4 regions of the Shewanella sp. SM69 genome follow, and region 4 is predicted to be linked to each of the others. Evidence: predicted binding sites of a transcription regulator. Region 4 holds the regulator's gene; each other region holds the start of a gene.

Region 1 (3,655 bases), on a different contig from region 4:
GCGACATTTTTATTTTCAACCTAAGTATTAACTCAATCTAAGCATGGGTTATCTTAGGTTGAGTTTTGCAAGGGGATAAACAGGTGTTATTGATGATCCCAAGACAGATTCGACACTATGCGGCAAGGTTCGCAGCGAAAATGGAACATATCCAATAAAGGTTCATCGAGTTTCCAATCATGACTGCCACAACGTGGGCAAGGTCGCGTTTTTTCTGTGGCTAAATCTTGGCCGCCAACGCGATATAAGTAGTAATAGGTCGGGATCTGAGTGAGATATTCGATACGACCGCGCAAATCCCAACCTCTGCGAAATAAATCACTGTCAGGACTCGATAATTCCTCTAGCGCGGCAAATTCTGCCTTAGTGGCCGCCGCCATTTGCAACTCGTCGCAGGCTTGCCATTCGCTCTGCCAACGGATAATACGTTTATGATCGCCATTAAAGGTTGCGGGTATACGGTACAGGGGAATGGGCAATAAATTGTCGCCGCTGCGTAGGGGCGAGCACATATGCACAAAACTGGTGTATAGCAGTTGCCAGCTGGGTGTTTCGGTATTACTTACTTCAGAATTGATATCCTGACCAATAAACTTTTCCCGCGGCGCGAGTAGTTTAGCGTCGGTTAATTCTACTAAGGCTTTTTTGACCCAAGGGCTGTGATATTTGTGCGCTAAACTGCTTTTCTCTGGCATCAATAAACGCACTCTAAACTCACCGTCATTAAAGGCGACCGCAAATTCTCGTCCTAAGATTTGGCCATTAGCTCGATAGGCTTCAAGGAGCTGATTAATGGCCTTCTCGGCGGCAGATATCGTGGTGTCGGCGAAGCATTCGAAGCGCAGTTCAGTGACAAACATTAAGCTGTTTTTCCTTGGGTTTCTAATAAGTTTATGCGTTGTTTAAGTTCAAGCAGTTCGTTTTTTAATTGCATTATTTCTGTTTTTTGCTGCTCAGCATGACGTTCAAAATACGCCTGTTGCATCTGCATGCGCTCGGCGAGCACAGCAAGGGTTAAGGTATCGTTAGTTGCGGGAACGTCAGTTGTAGGGCTGATAGTTTGCAACTCAGCTAAACGCTCGCGATCTGCCTTAGGCATAGATTTAAATTGCTGTAAGCCTTGGATCAATATAGGTAAAGGTAGGCTACTACCTAAACGGGTTTTAATTAAGGCAAGGCTCGATACTTTATCGCAGGCTTCGAGCGAACGTGCGGCCGCTAATACTTGGTCAAGGGGACTCATAATTAGCAAAATTCCTTAATTTGTTGAATTGTTTAAACCAATTATTAAAATAATAATTAATTTTTTCATTTAAAAACAGTGTGTTGTCTTGTGGCATTTATTTTGCTTATTGTCCAGCCGAAATACCATTTTTTAAGCTTCAATAATAATTACACAGGATGTCACATGATGAACCATAAATTGAATAACAAACTTATCGCCATCACTTTTTTAGGGCTCGTAAGCTTAGGTCTTAGCGGCTGCGTGGTCAATGTCGGTGATGGAGAATCGGGCTGGGATAGCAGCGAATCTTGGGAGAAAGTGCAGGATAAAAATCGCACTAACTTAACCAAACTGAGCTTAGGTATGCCTAAAGACCAAGTGATGATCTTAATGGGCACCGCTGATTTTAGTGAAGCCTATATTCAACAAAGTGCTCAACAAGGTGAAGCCAATAAAGAAGTCTTAGTGTTATTTTATCGTACCCTGCGTAATAATGGCGATGGAAAAACCACTAAGGATGAATGCACGCCTATCGTGCTGAGCAACAATGCCTTAGTGGGTTGGGGTGAAACGGCTTACGGTAAAATCTGAACCAACGAGTCTTATCGTTTACGTAGCTGAGTGTCTAATTGCTCAATGGGCTCAGTCCAGAGGGCATCGGCTTCTAAACCTTCAATGATAAAGCTCTTTTGGGCTGGGGTCCAAAAGGGCGCTTGGCTTAAATGGATGTGATGGTCGATATCATGGGTTGCAATAAACTGCGCTATGGCCTCGTCGCTACTGTCTAAACCGAGTTGCTCAAACAAGTGGCTTAAGTCTACTGGAGTTGTATCCATCATTATTTCCTTTTCAGTATAGTGCCTTCGTTTAGAGTAAGCGCCTGATTGAAAAATGCAATCTATGATTAAAATTTGCACTTTTCCGTTTCCTTGGTAAATTAATTGTTACTCATAAAAAGTGTGAGCTAAGTCAAGGAATACTAATAATGGACAATGAAACCTTGGAAGACTGCCGTGCAGTCTATTTGACCGCGGAAGACTTACGCATTGCCGCCTCTATCCTCTATAACGCTTACCATGATGATCCTTTTTTTGTCGATTCACTTTTCACCTCAGATAAAGCCGCTTACGAGCAAAAACTGCGCGCCGCGATCCGCGAAGAACTCAATACGTTATGGCAACAAAAACAAGCCCTCATTGGTTTATTCGACCATGAAAGACTGGTTGGTTTAGCCTGTGTGGTAACGCAAGAAGTGCCTTTGGGAGAAGGGCGTTACTGGCATTGGCGCTTAAAGATGTTGTTAGGTACTGGCTGGCAATCGACCCAAGCTTTGATGAAAAAAGAGTCCAGTATTGTCGAACTCTTACCCAGTAAGCACTGCGGTATTTTGCAGTTTATCGCCCTTGCACCGAACGAGCAGCATAAAGGACTCGGACATAAGTTAGTCCAAGCGGTAGTGAGTTGGTGTGATGAGCAGCCGGATTTAGATGGCATTGGTGTGTTTATCGCCCAGGAGAGTCATCTGCAATTATTTACCCAGCATGACTTTGTCTCTTTAGGCGAGCTCAATATCGGCAGTGTCCATGGCCAGTTGTTATTCTATTCGGTTCAACAAGATGACTCACTCTTATAAACGGTTCGTCGATTTCTATCCTTTCTATTTATCCCAACACCAGCACCCGACTTGCCGGCAATTACACTTTGTTGGCAGTTGCTTAGTCCTGCTGCTGATTGGCATTGCCTTGGTTTCACAAGCATGGTGGCTATGTTGGTTTATTCCGGTCGTTGGCTACGGTTTTGCGTGGGTGGGACACTTAGTATTCGAGAAGAATCGACCCGCGACATTTCAGTATCCCTTTTACAGTTTGATGGCTGATTGGGTAATGTTTGCTCAGATGATCCGCGGCTTTTTTAAGCGTTAAAAAAATTGCCCGAGTGAGATGCCCATGCCCGTGTGAGAGATCGCTTACAAACGTTGTAGGACATAATGTTTTCTTTTTGATTGTTTTTTGTTCTGCGACATTTAATTTTAAATAGAATCATTGGGTTGTATTTATTTTCCTTTGGTTGGTCCGTAATTAATTTTGTAGTCCGTTCTTTGAGCCGAACAAAAAAGTTAGGGTTAACGTAAAATTCACTCATGGCCAAAGCAAATGGATAGCAAGGAAAGAGAAACAGGCCAAAGGGACGCAAGAAGCAACGAATTAAGATTTCAAGGTTGAAATCGCTGACGGTAGGAAAACTGTCATTCGTCTGGGATAGGCTAAGGAAAAGCAGGATTGCTTTTCAAGGATGATTAGGGACAGTGAGTTGTATCGTCAGGATGATGAATTTCAGGAAGAATACAGGACACGCTTAAGGATTAAGCATGAACTCGAAATAGGATGTGTCGAGATAAGGATAAAGTATAAGGGTGAACAGCTTGTACTA
Region 2 (3,655 bases), on a different contig from region 4:
ATATTCGTGGAACAACCATTTCAGTGATTGATTTGAGTGCGGCAACAGGGGGAAAACCTTTAGCGAGCACTGAAAACTGTTTCATCATTATTTCTGAATATAACCGCAGTGTTCAAGGCTTCTTGGTCAGTTCTGTTGAGCGGATCATCAACATGAATTGGGAAGCGATTATGCCTCCGCCGCAAGGTGCTGGCCGTTATTCTTATCTGACAGCTGTGACTGAAATTGAAGGTGAATTAGTTGAAATTCTCGATGTGGAAAAAATCTTAGATGAGATTTCACCAGTTAAAACGGCTATCAGTGAAGAAGCCAATGAAAAACTGACCCTCGACAGAACTCAGCATTACCATATTATGGTTATTGATGATTCTGCCGTGGCGCGTAAACAAATTATTCGTTCACTCGAGTCATTGAATTTACAAATTGATACCGCAAAAGATGGTCGCGAAGCATTAGACAAGCTTAAAGAGATCGCCAAAGAGATGGATAATGTGGCCGATGAGATCCCCCTCATTATCTCTGATATTGAGATGCCTGAAATGGATGGCTACACCCTGACAGCTGAAATCCGAGATGATCCTAAGCTTAAGCATATTAAAGTGGTACTGCATACTTCGTTAAGTGGTGTATTCAATCAGGCAATGGTTCAAAAAGTGGGGGCCAATGACTTTATCGCTAAGTTTAATCCTGACGAACTGGCCGCTGCTGTGAATAAGCATTTAAGTTTGTAATTGCTGTCGGTTAGTACCTAGATACGCTTTACGCTATAATCTCGACTTTATAACATGATGGTTTCGCACTGATTTTGGTGCTTGCTATAGGATTTAGGATGTGAATGTGCCAAATAAATCACTCGCTGAGGCTGAATATAATCAATTTAGGTTGTTCTTAGAGCAACACAGCGGCATCGTACTGGGTGAAAATAAGCAATATCTTGTGCGCAGTCGTCTTGCTCCTTTGATGGGCAAATATAACCTGCCATCCTTATCTGATGTGGTTAAGCATTCGATGAAGCCTACTGAGCGTGCGCTCAGAGCTGAAGTGATCGATGCTATGACGACCAATGAAACCCTTTGGTTCCGTGATCGTTATCCATTTGAGTTGTTGAATAATGTCCTACTACCAGAATACAGTCGTCTGGGGCGTCCGCTTAAAATTTGGTCTGCGGCTTGCTCGTCAGGCCAAGAGCCATACTCATTGGCTATGACTATTCTTGAGTATCAACAGAAGAAGCCTGGTGCCTTGGCTGGTAGTGCTTCGATTCAAGCAACGGATTTATCTCCTTCCATGTTGGAACGCTGCAAAAATGCCGAGTACGATAGTTTGGCATTAGCGCGTGGTTTATCTGAAGAACGTAAGCGTCAGTTTTTTGATGCATTACCTTCAGGTAATATGAAGTTAAAGGATAATGTGAAGCGGTTGGTGAACTTTAGAGCGCATAATTTGCTTGAGAGTTATAGTCTGCTTGGCAAGTTCGACATTATCTTTTGCCGCAATGTGCTGATTTATTTTGCACCAGAGGCAAAGGCAAAAATTTTGCGGCAATTCGCTGCCGCTCTCAATCCCAAAGGGATTTTATTTCTCGGTGCATCAGAATCTATCGCTGGTTTAACGGACGAGTTTGATATGGTTCGTTGTAACCCTGGCATTTATTACCAGAAAAAGACTTAACTCAGCCGCTCTAAAGAAAATTACCGACAATTGTCGGTAATTTTTTACCCATCACTTGCTCATCCTTGTTGTTATTCTCAAAATTTTCCTGATGTTGGCACATGAATTGCTTTATTTTCGTGAGAACACGAGGAGGCAATTTTATGGCGATCAATTTTGATAATGCACTGGGTGTGCATCAATACACTCTCGGTATTAGAGCGCAGCGGGCTGAAGTTATTTCAAGCAATATCGCTAACGCAGATACGCCACATTACAAAGCCCGCGATGTTGATTTTTCTGCGGCAATGCAGGCCGCTCGAGGCCAACAGCAGCGAAATAGTCTTGAAATGCAAGAGCCAGATAAGCATTTTGGGCTTGCGGAGTTGACTGGGCAATTTGTTAAGTTCCGTGTGCCAAATCAACCCGATACCGGTGATGGTAATACTGTTGATATCCAACAGGAACAATCGGCATTCATGCAAAATGCACTTGAATATCAAATGTCACTAGGTTTTTTAGACAGTAAGTTTAGTGGCATGAAGAAAGCGTTGAGAGGGGATTAATCATGAGTTTATTTAGCATATTTGATGTTGCTGGCTCGGGAATGTCTGCTCAATCGGTCAGGCTAAACACCACCGCGAGCAACATAGCCAACGCGGATTCCGTCTCGAGTAGTGTAGATAAGACCTATCGTTCCCGTCATCCCATTTTTGAAGCCGAAATGGCTAAAGCCCAAAGTCAGCAACAAGCTTCTCAAGGCGTTGCAGTAAAAGGCATTGTAGAAAGTGATAAACCACTACTGAAAGAATACTCGCCCGATCATCCTATGGCGGATGCGGACGGCTTTATTTATAAACCGAATGTTAATGTCATGGAAGAAATGGCAGATATGATTTCTGCTTCGCGCTCATATCAAATGAATGTTCAAGTCGCTGAAGCAGCTAAGTCTATGCTGCAACAAACACTTGGGATGGGTAAATAACATGTGTTACTTAGGAGGTAAGCTGTGAGCCTCATTAATCAAATTAACCAAGCGTCGGCGCAGACGGCTCAAAATAAGAGTCAGCCAAATGCCGTTACGACGAATTCATCAACCAGCTCAACGGGTAATCCGTTTCTTGATGGCATACGTTTGCCAAAAGATTCAATAGTACCGGAAGCAAAAAGCCAGCAGTTAACTCAAGATGACTTTTTCTCGTTATTAAGCCAACAGTTATCGATGCAAGATCCCTTTAAGCCCGTCGACAACGACCAAATGATTGCGCAGATGGCATCATTCTCGACGGTTGATGGTATTACTAAGTTGAATAAGGAAATCGTTAATTTAAACGGTGTTATGACATCAAGCCAAGCATTACAGGCATCAGGACTTGTTGGTCGCAAGGTATTGATCCCAACTGATACAGGTAACATTTCAGCTGAAAGCCCAACAATAAAAGGTGTGATTAGCACGCCAGCTAAAATTCCTGAAGTTACTGTACGTGTTGAGGATGAGAAAGGCCAAGTTGTGACCACCTTTAAAGTTGATGGCAGTAAGGGGGGCAATGTCGATGTTAACTGGGATGGCCTCGATAAAGATGGAAACCCTGTAACCGCAGGTAACTATACGATCAAGGCGAGTGGTTTAGTGGATGGGAAATCCCAAGAATTGCCCGTTTCAACCTATGCCCATGTGAGCAGCGTTTCTCTCGGTACGGCCAGTACTGGCGCCATTCTTAACTTGAGAGGCGGTATGGGCATCAAGTTAACCGATGTGTTAGCTGTGTCTGAAACCTAAGCTTGTATAAAAGAATTTTTGCAGCATCCGAATTGGGCGTAAGTCGCTCATAAATGAATTGAGTCAAGTGTAGAGGTGAATTATGTCGTTTAACATTGCATTGAGTGGCATTTCTGCTGCGCAGAAAGATTTAAACACAACGGCGAATAACATTGCTAATGCGAACACCATTGGCTTTAAAGAGTCCCGTGCTGAATTTGCGGATGTGTACGCTAATTCTATTTT
Region 3 (3,655 bases), on a different contig from region 4:
ACAAATGGCTAAAGATGCACCAGAGCAAAATTTCATTGGTATTGAAGTACATAAACCGGGTGTAGGCTCTTGCCTCAGTGATGCCGCCATTGCTGGTGTGACTAATTTACGTGTGTATCATCACGATGCCATGGAAGTATTAGAACATGCGATTGCTGACGGTTCATTAGCCCGAGTGCAATTGTTCTTCCCAGATCCTTGGCATAAAAAACGTCACCATAAACGCCGCATCGTACAAGCTGAATTTGCCGAACTTATTCGTCGCAAGCTAAAAATTGGCGGTGTGTTCCATATGGCCACTGACTGGGAAGAGTACAGCGAGCATATGTTAGAGGTGATGCAAGCCGCTCCGGGTTATCAAAACCAGTCGGCCGACGGCAGTGTTGTGCCGCGTCCTGATCATCGTCCATTGACAAAGTTTGAAGCCCGCGGCCATAGACTGGGTCACGGTGTATGGGATCTGATGTTTGAGCGTATCGCTTAATCACGAACTCAATTTTAGCTAATTTTAAACACAAAAGGGAAAATCACTATGGCAACTAATCGTAGCCGTCGTTTACGTAAGAAAATGCGCGTTGATGAATTCCAAGAGTTAGGTTTCGATATGGCTTGGACTTTTGATGCATCAGTATCTGAAGCCGATATCGATGCAACTGTAGATAAATTCATCGATGAAGTGATCGAAACCCGTAAATTAGGTTTCCATGGCGGCGGCCACATCGAATGGGAAGGCATTATCGCCACTCAAACGATTGGGAAATGTACCGAAGAAGATATTGCTGCAGTTAAGGCATTCTGGGCGACCCAAAAAGTGTCTCAGGTTGAAGTTAGCGAACTGTACGACATTTGGTGGGGTTAATGCCCGAGTTGGCATTACTTGAGGAAGTGGTCGAGAAAGTTCGACCCTTGCTCGGCCAAGGAAAGGTTGCAAATTATATCCCCGCACTGGCCAGCGTTGATGCTGGAAAATTAGGCATTGCCGTCACGACTGTTGACGGTGAAACTTTAGGTGCGGGCGATTACCTTGAGCCGTTTTCGATTCAAAGTATCTCCAAAGTTTTCAGCTTAACCTTAGCGTTAACTTTGTATGAAGAAGCCGAAATCTGGAGCCGTGTTGGCAAAGAACCTTCGGGCCATTCATTCAACTCTTTAGTACAAGTCGAGTTAGAACGTGGCAAGCCGCGTAATCCCTTTATCAATGCTGGCGCGTTAGTGATTGCTGACTTATTGCAGAGTCGTTTAGGTGCTCCTAAACACAGAATGCTTGAGTTAGTCAGGCAACTAAGCCAAAACGATAAAGTGTGTTTCGATAAACAAGTAGCAGATTCAGAATATCAGCATAGTGCGCGCAATGCGGCTATCGCTTATTTGATGAAGTCGTTTGGTAATTTTCAAGGCGATGTTGATACTGTGCTGCGCACCTATTTTCATTATTGCGCCTTGAAGATGAATTGTGCTGACTTGTCTAAGGCCATGTTGTATTTGGCTAATCGCGGTAAAAGTATCACAGGGTCTGAGCTTATCTCTCAAGTGCAAACTCGACAACTTAACGCTCTGTTGGCAACCTCTGGCTTATACGATGGTGCGGGTGAGTTTGCTTATCGTGTTGGTATGCCAGGTAAAAGTGGCGTCGGTGGTGGTATTATTGCCGTGATCCCTGGAGAACTGTCGATTTGTGTATGGTCGCCAGAACTCGATAATAATGGCAACTCACTTGCGGGCACTGCGATGCTTGAGCATCTCAGTCAGCGTCTCGGTCGTTCTATTTTCTAGTCTTATCTCTCGTTTTTTATTAGCACTATCAGACTAAATGTTAGCGAATTTCGCTAATGACCTTTTAGTGCTAACTTTAAAAATCCAACATAATCATATTGTTATAAAGTTGGCACATCTCCTGCTATAAGCTATTCAGTAGTTTAGGTTTATCGAATTATTCAGATTAAAGGACGAACAAAAATGAAATTAAATAAGTTATTAACTGGATTTGCATTATCTGGCGTGATTTTAGGAACATCTAGCGTACAGCTGGCGCAAGCACAAACAGAGCCAAAAATAGATGAACGCTGTGAAGTCGCCTTAAATTATGACGTTATGGTTGAGCCTAAAAAATTAGTCATGAGCGAGAAGGGCACAGAAAAGTATCGTATCGAAGTTGACAAGTTATTTGTGGAAGGTAAGCAAGTTAACTTAACCGACAAGCAGAAAAAATTGGTTACTCAATATGCCGATGAAGTTTCGACTCAAGTGCCAGAAGTGATTGAACTGGTGAATGAGGCAGTATCTCTTGCTTCCAAAGCGGTTGGTATGGCCTTAACACCTTTAATGGGTGATGCCGCTGGTGCAAAATTTGATGAAATGATGGCTGGCGTTCAAAAACGGGTTGATTCAGTGGCTTATAAGAATGGTGATAGCTTCTATTTAGGGGCGACTGAAGACTCGATGCAAAGTACATTTAACGATGAATTCGAGCAGGAAATGGAACAAATTGTCCAGAATTCAATTGGCGCAATTATGATGAACTTAGGTGGCCAAATCATGTCTGGTGGCGGTGAGAATTTTGAAGCCAAGATGGATACCTTCTCCAAAAAAATGGACAATTTAGGCCAAGATATTGAGCAACAAGTTGAGAGCCAATCTAAGGGATTAGAAGCTAAGGCTGACCGTTTGTGCGACCGATTTGAAAATTTGTTAGTGCTTGAAAATCAATTGCGCCAAGAAGTGCCAGAACTAGCACCTTATGTGTTGACACAAAACTCAACCAAGGAACTGCGTGAATAGTTCTTGTAAATAGTTCTTGCGAATCGCCCTTAGTTTTAACTGCAATAACTTCTATCTCCTTGTGCATGAGTCAAACTTGAATGCTACGCCCCTAGTCAATTTATCGACTAGGGGCTTTTTTATTGGCTACGGTTTAATCGTGGCGACAACCCTTATGGCTAAGTTGATGTGGCTTAATAGGCTAGGCTTGCAGCGATTTAGTTCGGAATGTTACAGTCTAGAGACGAATATTTGGTATACTCTTAAAATATAATTAAAAGCTGGCATATCAGTCAGATATAACCCCCTACTTTAGTGGACTTTTTCGGTCTAAATCTCTGCGTTATATCATTTTGATGCGAGATATCAATGCTATGGTTATTTTTAAGCGATGATTACGCTAACCATAGTTGTTCACCGAAAGTTAATATCATTGTCGTAAACAGCTTAAGGCGACTTCCATGTTAGAACTGTTAGAACCTATTGCGATTTTTACTCATGTGGCCAGAGCAGGTAGTTTTAGTGCCGCCGCAAGAAGGCTTGGGATCTCTAAGTCTAAGGTCAGTACACAAGTCGCCGATCTTGAACATAGACTTGGTGTTCAATTAATTCAACGTACCACCCGCAGCTTAAGTCTGACTGAAGCAGGGCATTTGCTGTATCTGCAAGGTGAAGAACTGCTGCGTGACGCTGAACAAGCGATAGCCAGCGTGCATAACTTAAATGATGCGACCCGCGGCGTGCTCAAGGTGGGTATTTCCCAATCCTTTGGGGTGATGCATATCATTCCTGCGTTGCCATCTTTTATGGCAAAACACCCTGAGCTTGAGCTACAAGTGAGCTTACTGGACCATAAAGTGGATGTCGTGAGCGAAGGCTTAGACTTACTGTTAACTAT
Region 4 (3,655 bases):
ACATAGGCTCGAGCAGTTTTCCCTCCAGCTTTATTGCTTCTTGCAAAGAGACTCGGCTCTTCGACAAAGGATGCAAACGACGGGTTTCGCTGTAACGCTTGAGCAGAATTTTATCGCTGGAGTTAAGGAAGAAGCTCGTTAACTCAGTATCTGGAGGTAGGCTAGCGAGTTGTTTCACTAAGACCTTATCCTGCTCAGGCATGTTACGCACGTCGACACTGATGGCGACGAGATCGTTACTGCCTTTGAGTTGCTCAAGCAAACTGCCAATCAATGGCAAGGGAAGGTTATCGACACAATAATAGCCGAGATCTTCGAGTACCCTAAGGGCGACAGATTTGCCTGAGCCTGAGCGGCCCGACACTATGACCAGTTTCATCCAGTGATTACCTGATAGAGTTCCGTTTCATCATGCGTCTTGCGTAATTGCTTTAATATTTGCTTGTCGCTCAGCTTTTCGGCCATGCAAGACAAGGTACTTAAGTGCTGCTGACATTGGTCTGCAGGCACCAGTAGTGCAAATAAAATATCAACAGGTTGCTTATCGATAGCATCAAATGCTATCGGCTCTTCACACTTAATTAGTATGGCAATGGGCTGATCTATATCGGCTAGTCGACCATGTGGAATGGCGATGCCGTTACCTATACCTGTGCTCCCCATCTTTTCGCGCGCCACTAGGCTTTCGAATATCTCTTGAGATGAGAGGGTCGGGTACTGGGCAGCGACTAAGTCGCTGATGAGTTCCAGTACCTTTTTCTTGCTGCCCGGAGTGGCGCAGGTAGTGCACTCCGGCCGCAGTATGGTACAAAGTTCCATTATTAGTGTTTTGTTAACTTCTCTTTGTGTTTAATAACCTGACGGTCAAGCTTGTCAATCAGGGCGTCTATAGCGGCATACATGTCAGCATGCTCTGAAGTTGCAAAAACTTCACCACCTATGAGGTTTATTCTCGCTTCAGCAATCTGTTGCATTTTCTCAACATTGAGCACAACGTGCACATTATTGATCTGTTCGAAATGGCGTTCAAGTTTTGAAAACTTTTCTTCTACATATGCACGTAACGATTCGGTAATTTCGACATGGTGTCCACTTAGGTTTATTTGCATAGAAACGTCCTCCGATATCCACTGTAGGTTATAAACTTTTACGCTGATTAGAAGGTGGAATAAGCATAGCCTCTCGGTACTTCGCAATGGTTCTGCGGGCTACGTTGATCCCTTGTTCTGCCAGAAGTTGTGCCATCTTACTATCGCTTAATGGTTTTTTCTGGTTTTCCGCTGCCACCAGTTTTTTTATAAAGGCTCTGATTGCTGTGGATGAGCACTCACCACCATCGTCAGTACCGACGTGGCTAGAGAAGAAGTATTTTAGTTCAAAAAGTCCCTTAGGGGTATGCATGTATTTTTGAGTTGTGACCCGTGAGATGGTGGACTCATGCATTTCTACCGCTTCAGCAATATCGTTAAGCACCATAGGCTTCATGGCTTCTTCACCATACTCAAAGAAACCTTGCTGATATTGCACTATGCAATTAGCAACTTTAAGCAAAGTGTCGTTACGGCTTTCTAGACTCTTAATAAACCATTTAGCCTCTTGCAGATGGCCGCGAATAAATTGGCTATCGGCTTGGTTTTTTGTGCTGCGTGCCATAGAAGCATAATGTTGATTTACATTGATTTTGGGCATGCAGTCAGGATTAAGCTCAACGACCCAGCGGCCATTTTTCTTCGACACAGACACATCTGGGATAACGTATTCGTCATTATTGGGTGTGATCAACAAACCTGGGCGAGGATTGAGAGTTTGGATAAGTGCTATACCATCCCTTAATTCATCCTCTTTTAATTTAGTCTTACGCATCAATAACCTAAAGTCTCGGGCGGCGATCAGATCTAAATGATCTTTGATCAGCATACGGGCGTTTTCTAGGTTGGGAGTATCAGCGGCGAAATGCGACAGTTGGATCAACAGGCATTCACTTAAATCGCGGGCGGCAACGCCTATGGGATCAAAATGCTGAATACGCTTGAGTACGGCTTCGACTTCGTCAAGCTCAACTTCAGGATTGCCCATGGCTTCGAGAATTTCTTCAGTGCTTTGGGTGAGATAGCCCTGATCGTCGATGGCATCAATAATGGCGGTGGCAATGGCTAAATCGGTTTCAGAAAACGGCGTGAGGTTTTTTTGCCATTCTAAGTGTTCGTACAAACCTTCACTGGTCTCGCCTTGGAAGGGCATATCGTCTTCACGACTGCCGCCGGGGCCTGAGTTTGGGGAGGCGGTAAACACTTCATCCCATGTGGTGTCCATGGGGAGCTCATCGGGCATGGATTCTTTGGTTAGCGACTCTGCCGTGTCTATGGTGGAGCTGTCTTTTTCTGGTGGCAGAGTGCTAGATTCACTGAAATCCGTATCGGATAGCGTTTGGTTTACAGGGTTTTTAGTGGCGTCGAATTGCTCCTCTTCCAGCTCGAGAAGGGGATTAGAATCTAATGCTTGCTGGATCTCTTGCTGCAGTTCCAGTGACGACAGTTGCAACAGACGTATAGCCTGTTGTAGTTGTGGCGTCATGGTTAACTGTTGACCCAGTTTGAGCTGGAGTGACGCTTTCATGTTACCGCTGATCCCTACGTTATTATTGTTAGATGAGGTCGCTTATTATTATCTTGAGTGAAGCCCAATGGCGGTATAAATTGCCTCCATTGGCTTCGCTCGATTAACTATAGCCTGAATTGTTCACCTAAGTACACAGCCCTAACTTGCTGATTGTCTAAGATCTCTGCTGGAGTTCCTTCGGCAATCAGGTTTCCGTGACTCACAATATAAGCATGTTCACATACATCTAATGTCTCGCGGACATTATGGTCTGTGATCAGTACGCCAAGGCCGCGACTTTTGAGTTGTTCGATAATCTTCTTGATGTCGATAACCGAAATAGGATCGACGCCGGCAAACGGTTCATCGAGCAAAATGAACTTAGGATTAGCGGCTAAAGCCCGCGCAATTTCGACGCGACGACGTTCGCCACCCGACAATGACATGCCTTGGCTGTCACGGATGTGGGTGATATGAAACTCTTCGAGCAGATGTTCTAGTTCTTCTTCTCGTTCTTCGTTTTTAAGTTCTTTACGAGTTTGCAGTACGGCCATGATGTTGTCATGAACAGTTAGCTTACGAAAGATACTGGCTTCCTGCGGTAAGTAACCTATGCCTTTGCGGGCACGCAGATGCATAGGATCTGCGGTTAAATCATCATCGTCGATAAAGATATGCCCCTTATCGCTCTTCACTAGCCCGACAACCATGTAAAAGGTCGTGGTTTTACCGGCACCGTTTGGACCGAGTAGGCCAACGACTTGACCGGTTTTTACCGTCAGACTGACGTCTTTAACCACTTGGCGACTCTTGTAACTTTTTGCCAGATTTTGTGCTCTTAAGGTGATTTGGGTCATTTAGAGTCCTGCTTTTTTACAGGTTTATCCGCCGGAGCGTCTGATTTAGCATCATCTTGATAGTTTTCAGGCTGAATAATAGTGATCACGCGATCGTCACCACTGCCAGTACTCTCGGCCATCAATTTCTGTTGAATCATGTTATAGCGGATTAAATTGCCTGTAACTTGGCTACCTGCTTGATCTAATGACGCCATACC

The links. The regulator sigma-54, encoded in region 4, starts transcription at its own class of promoters, with help from an activator protein. The targets are predictions, from matches to a motif close to GTTGGCACGNNNNTNGNNT.
Region 1: a site for sigma-54 is predicted at 1,333-1,351, ahead of L5M37_RS03145 (DUF3192 domain-containing protein). Genes of this name have one in related genera too.
Region 2: a site for sigma-54 is predicted at 1,765-1,783, ahead of flgB (flagellar basal body rod protein FlgB). Genes of this name have one in related genera too.
Region 3: a site for sigma-54 is predicted at 1,882-1,900, ahead of L5M37_RS07280 (YggN family protein). Genes of this name have one in related genera too.

The regions. Positions count from the first base shown of each region.
Region 1 is NZ_JAKKRV010000001.1:681,262-684,916, reverse strand. It holds gene L5M37_RS03155 (Zn-ribbon-containing protein) at 87-860, opposite strand; gene L5M37_RS03150 (hypothetical protein) at 860-1,243, opposite strand; gene L5M37_RS03145 (DUF3192 domain-containing protein) at 1,409-1,816, shown strand; gene L5M37_RS03140 (DUF2789 domain-containing protein) at 1,828-2,061, opposite strand; gene L5M37_RS03135 (GNAT family N-acetyltransferase) at 2,211-2,858, shown strand; gene L5M37_RS03130 (DUF962 domain-containing protein) at 2,842-3,147, shown strand.
Region 2 is NZ_JAKKRV010000014.1:56,923-60,577, forward strand. It holds gene L5M37_RS17445 (chemotaxis protein CheV) at 1-731, shown strand, start outside; gene L5M37_RS17450 (CheR family methyltransferase) at 832-1,671, shown strand; gene flgB (flagellar basal body rod protein FlgB) at 1,815-2,216, shown strand; gene flgC (flagellar basal body rod protein FlgC) at 2,219-2,635, shown strand; gene flgD (flagellar hook assembly protein FlgD) at 2,660-3,430, shown strand; gene flgE (flagellar hook protein FlgE) at 3,513-3,655, shown strand, end outside.
Region 3 is NZ_JAKKRV010000003.1:301,114-304,768, forward strand. It holds gene trmB (tRNA (guanosine(46)-N7)-methyltransferase TrmB) at 1-484, shown strand, start outside; gene L5M37_RS07270 (YggL family protein) at 533-859, shown strand; gene glsB (glutaminase B) at 859-1,773, shown strand; gene L5M37_RS07280 (YggN family protein) at 1,957-2,778, shown strand; gene L5M37_RS07285 (LysR family transcriptional regulator) at 3,219-3,655, shown strand, end outside.
Region 4 is NZ_JAKKRV010000008.1:49,606-53,260, reverse strand. It holds gene rapZ (RNase adapter RapZ) at 1-379, opposite strand, end outside; gene ptsN (PTS IIA-like nitrogen regulatory protein PtsN) at 376-819, opposite strand; gene hpf (ribosome hibernation promoting factor) at 822-1,109, opposite strand; gene L5M37_RS12425 (RNA polymerase factor sigma-54) at 1,138-2,616, opposite strand; gene lptB (LPS export ABC transporter ATP-binding protein) at 2,724-3,455, opposite strand; gene lptA (lipopolysaccharide transport periplasmic protein LptA) at 3,452-3,655, opposite strand, start outside.